Regions from separate parts of the Burkholderia cepacia complex sp. TUM26381 genome, predicted to be linked through region 2. Evidence: riboswitches for the same ligand, from Rfam matches in the RefSeq annotation. Region 2 holds a riboswitch; the other holds the start of a gene.
The links. Region 2 has a riboswitch for FMN ahead of ribB (3,4-dihydroxy-2-butanone-4-phosphate synthase). Riboswitches for the same ligand answer to the same signal wherever they lie in the genome.
Positions count from the first base shown of each region.

Region 1: it holds a riboswitch for FMN, as region 2 does, so the genes downstream of both, ACWMMN_RS23890 (6,7-dimethyl-8-ribityllumazine synthase) here and ribB (3,4-dihydroxy-2-butanone-4-phosphate synthase) in region 2, are expected to answer to the same signal.

Region 1 covers NZ_CM172007.1:1,589,290-1,591,735, reverse strand. The annotation lists gene ACWMMN_RS23900 (alpha/beta hydrolase family protein) at 1-209, shown strand, start outside; gene ACWMMN_RS23895 (MarR family winged helix-turn-helix transcriptional regulator) at 206-637, shown strand; gene ACWMMN_RS23890 (6,7-dimethyl-8-ribityllumazine synthase) at 743-1,249, opposite strand; FMN riboswitch at 1,316-1,472, opposite strand; gene ACWMMN_RS23885 (TonB-dependent receptor) at 1,840-2,446, shown strand, end outside.
Region 2 covers NZ_CM172006.1:3,039,023-3,041,468, reverse strand. The annotation lists gene ACWMMN_RS14295 (helix-turn-helix domain-containing protein) at 108-791, shown strand; FMN riboswitch at 984-1,132, shown strand; gene ribB (3,4-dihydroxy-2-butanone-4-phosphate synthase) at 1,251-1,961, shown strand; gene ACWMMN_RS14285 (HAD family hydrolase) at 2,032-2,446, opposite strand, start outside.

The DNA of each region.
Region 1 (2,446 bases), on a different replicon from region 2:
TAAGCTATCTGACCCGCGCGAAGGTCGAACGCCGTCAGATCGATCCGCACGCGGCGGGCAGCGGCCCGGTCGGGCACATGGGCTTCTTTCGCAGCCGGCCCGGCACCGTGCTGTGGCCCGACGTCGCCGACTGGCTCGCGCAGGCGCTCGACACGCCACGCACCGCGGGCCGTCCCTCCCTTTCCATTGCAGCCGGGAACCCAGCTTGAGCGAAGACCGACGACTGTTTTTCATGTTGAACATCGGCCAGCGGCGCGTGCAGCGCTGGATCGACCGCAAGGCCGAAACCGAGACGCGCGCGAGCGCCGCGCAGGCCGGCGCGTTGTTCTGTCTCGCGAAGCAGGATGGTGCGCTGATCGGCGAAGTCGGCGCCGCGCTACAGCTCGCGCCGTCCGCGATGACGGGCCTTGCCGACCGGATGGCGAAAGCCGGCCTCATCACGCGTCATGCCGATTCCGACGACGGCCGCGCAACGCGGCTGTACCTGACCGACGAAGGCCATGCGGCGCTCAAGCGAGCGCGCGTGCTGCTGCGCGAACTGAACGGCAAGCTGTGCGACGGGTTTTCCGACGACGAACTCGATGTCGTCGCGCGCTGGCTGCACGCGTTGCAGGAGCGGTTTCCGGCAGAGCGCTGAGCGAAGGCGGCAACATCGTGTCGTTGCCGCCTTCGCTGACACCCCGCGAAAGTTGACATGCGTGCCGCCGCGCAAGCAACGCGGCGGCACGCACACCGCAACGCGTCAGGCAGCCTGCGGAATTGCAGCGACCACGGGTTCCGCTTTCAGCGCCGCGACCTTGCCGATCGTATCGACGCAGGCATGCGCGAGTTCCGCGCCCTTCACGAGGAAGTGCTCGTGGAAGTAGGCGACATGCTCGGCGCCGTGGAAATGATGCGGCGTCAGCACCGCCGACAGCACCACCACGCCGGTTTCGAGCTGCACCTGCATGAGGCCGGAAATCACCGCTTGCGCGACGAAGTCATGGCGATAGATGCCGCCGTCGACCACCAGGCCGGCGCACGCGATGGCCGCGTACTTGCCGGTTTTCGCGAGCAATTTGGCATGCAGCGGAATTTCGAAAGCGCCTGCCACTTCGAAGAAATCGCAATCCGCCTGGCTCAGGTTCGCGTTGGCGAGCCCGTCGACGAACGCGTTTCGGCACTGGTCGACGATCTCCTTGTGCCAGCACGACTGGACAAAAGCGATACGCGGCGCGGCAGTTTGGGAGGGGGAAGCAAGTTGGGTCATCGATGGGTCCTGTGTGAGTTGAATGGGCGCACAGGGACAAGCCGCGTACCTTGCGTACGCAACGAACCCCGCTCTCTCTCATCCGGACTTTAACCGTCGGCCCCGGAATCAAACCGGGTCTGCTGACCTTGCCGGACACATGCGTGCCGGCAAGCGCTCGCGGGCTACGCGCAATCGCGCGATTACCGCCGGTGGGGAATTTCACCCCGCCCTGAGAACGTTCGCGGCACATTGGCCGCGCCGGAAATCTATCACACTCTCGACGTGCAGGCGCATGGACATCGCCGCTCGCCTCATGCGCTCGGCGCACCCCGTCCCACGTTTCCCGCCATCGCCCCTCCGCTCCAGCCGCCCTTTTCACCGATCCGACAGAAACCCGACGGGAACCTGCCATCCGGCTTGGAATTTGAAATGATATAACATATCATTTCGGGTGCTCGTCCGCCCGACGCTGTTCCACTGTGGGTGGCCGGGCCTCGCCGAGCCATGTTCCAACGGGTCACTGCGCGTCATTGACGCAACAATATATCGTATCTAGCGGTGACCCGTATCGCTCGTTATCCGATCCGATTCCAACCGATTCACCGACCATGCGCGACCTCCCTCGTCTACCGCTTCGCCCGCTCTCGTCTCTTTCGCTGATGCTGTTCGCCGCCGTCGCCCACGCGCAGACCGATACGCCCGCGTCGTCGAATCCGGCACCGGCCGCCGCCCCGCTCGCGCCGATCTTCGTGACCGCGAACCCGCTCGGCGACACCGAGCCGATCGCGCCGACCGTGCAGCTTTCCGGCGATGCGCTGACGCGCCGCCAGGCCGATTCGCTCGGCGAAACGCTCAACGGGCTGCCCGGCGTGTCGACCACGACCTACGGACCGATGGTCGGCCGCCCGATCATCCGCGGAATGGACGGCGACCGGATCCGGCTGCTGCAGAACGGCGTCGCGGCCTACGACGCGTCGTCGCTGTCGTACGACCATGCGGTGCCGCAGGATCCGCTGTCGATCGAACGCGTCGAAATCGTACGCGGCCCGGCCGCGCTACTGTACGGCGGCAACGCGGTCGGCGGCGTGGTCAACACGATCGACAACCGGATCCCGCGCGAAGCGATCCAGGGCGTGACCGGCGCGCTCGACGCGCGCTACGGCGGCGCCAATTCCGTGCGCGCCGGTGCCGCGCAAGTCGAAGGCGGCAATGGCC
Region 2 (2,446 bases):
GCAAGGCCGGGTGATAGCGTTTCGATACGCGCCAAGGCTGGCGCAACCCGATTCCGATCCCGGCTTACCCCATACGCAGGGCCGCGCAGCGGCCCGGAGGCAATGCTATGTCTTCATCCCTGGCGCTCGTGCGCGACGTGTCTTCCTTCGAGTCCGGCAATGCTGCCGACCTGCGCGCGTCCGCGTCGCTCGACCTCCTCGAGCAGGTCGTCGGCGTGAACCTCGCGCGCTTGCGCGCCGAGCGGCAGCTGTCGCTCGATGCGCTCGCGCGGCTGTCCGGCGTGTCGCGCGCGATGCTCGCGCAGATCGAATCGGCGCGCAGCGTGCCGTCGATCAAGGTGCTCTGCAAGATCGCAGCGGCATTGAAGGTGTCGGTCGCTGCGTTCCTGCGCCGCCATGCGGTGAACGGCTTCGAGCATCTGGCGGCCGAACGCGCCTCGCGCGTCGTCAGTTCGAACGGCCGTTTCTCGGCACGCGCGCTGTATCCGGAAGGCGAGCCGGCCGCGGCCGAATTCCACGAGCTGCGGATCGCGCCGCTGCATACGGAGCCCGGCGCGCGCCGCGCGCCCGGCACGACGGTCAACCTCGTCGTCAGCGAAGGCACGCTCGAAGTCAGCGTGCACGACCGTCGCCAGTTGCTCGCGACCGGCGACGCGATCGTGTTCGATGCCGACCAGCCGTACAGCCTGCGCAACCCGGGCGACAGCGAAGCGCGCGCGTTCCGCGTGACGGTGAGCCCCGAGGTGCCGCCGCGCTGGCTCGTGCCCGACGCGGCGCACGCGGCCCACTGACCGGGCGGGCAGTACGAGTACGGAACGGCCGCTTTGCCGCTGTTGCGCGGGAGCGCGGCCAGGTGATCGGCCGTTCGGACGATGCCGTTAGACGGAGTCGTCAGTAAGGTTTTAGGTGTGGTTCGCTGCGCTTCGCGCGCGGCTGCGGTATGCTTGGCCCGCCGGTGACGGGGAACCCCCGTCCGGCAATCAGTGCGTCTTCAGGGCGGGGCGAAATTCCCCACCGGCGGTAGGCTGGCGTAAGCCGGCGAGCCCGCGAGCGCCCGCGCATCCGCGCGGGGTCAGCAGATCTGGTCGAATGCCAGAGCCGACGGTCATAGTCCGGATGAGAGAAGATGTGCAGATAGTCATGTCCGTCAGGGCCGCTTCGCGACGCATGCGAAGCGGGTTGTCGTTCTGTCTGTTTGCAATGCCCTGAAACGTTTTTCGCCCAAATCGTATTTGCGAGGAGCGTTTCACATGTCCTTGATGTCCGTATCGTCGGCACCCGCCGACGCCTTTGCCGATCTCCCGTTGCTGGATTCCGAACCGGTGCCGCCGCGCATCGCCGCTGCGCTCGATGCGATGCGCGCAGGCCGTGCGGTCGTGCTGCAGGATGACCACGACCGCGAGAACGAAGCCGACCTGATCGTCGCCGCCGAGCGCATCACGCCCGAGACGATGGCGCTGCTGATCCGCGAGTGCAGCGGCATCGTGTGCCTGTGCCTGACCGACGACACGGTGCGCGCGCTCGAACTGCCGCCGATGGTGCAGACCAACGAGAGCCGCAACGGCACCGCGTTCACGGTGTCGATCGAAGCGCGCGAAGGCGTGCATACCGGTGTGTCGGCGGCCGATCGCGTGACGACGATCCGCGCGGCGATCGCGGAAGGCGCAAAGCCGCACGACATCGTGCGGCCCGGCCACGTATTTCCGTTGCGTGCGCAACCCGGTGGCGTGCTCGCGCGCCGCGGTCACACCGAAGGCACGGTCGACCTGTCGATCCTCGCGGGCCTGAAGCCGGCCGGCGTGCTGTGCGAGCTGATGAATCCGGATGGCACGATGACGCGCGGCGACGAGGTCGAGCTTTTCGCGCAACGGCACGGGTTGCCGATGCTGACGATCGCGGAACTCGTCGAGTTTCGCGAGGCGCTGGCGGCCGCGCGCGAGCGCTGCTGCGAACCGGCCTGAGTGAAGGGAAGGCGGGTGCGTTCGCGCACCCGTGGCGGGCCGGATCGACCCGATCCGGCCTGACTGGCAATCAGGACTGCACGTCGCCGAATTCGCCGCGCATGCCGGCTTCGACGAGCGACGGCAATTCGTCCATCTTGCGCATGATCCGCGTGATGCCCATCGCACGCAGCGCGTCCGCGTAGTTGTCGGGGATGTGGCTCGCGCCGACGAACGCGATCGTCTTCATCCCGGCCGCGCGCGCGGCATTCAACCCCGATACGCTGTCCTCGACGACGATGCAGCGCGCCGGCGCCACGCCGAGCGTCCGGGCCGCATGCAGGTACACGTCGGGGTAGGGTTTCGGGCGCGCCACCTGCTCGGAACTGAATACGCGCTCGCCGAAGATCTCGGTGAGCGCCGCGCGTTTCAGCGAGTTGCGCACGCGTACGAGCCGGCTGTTCGATACGACGGCCGCCGGCAGCGTGACCTTCAGCAGCGCGTCG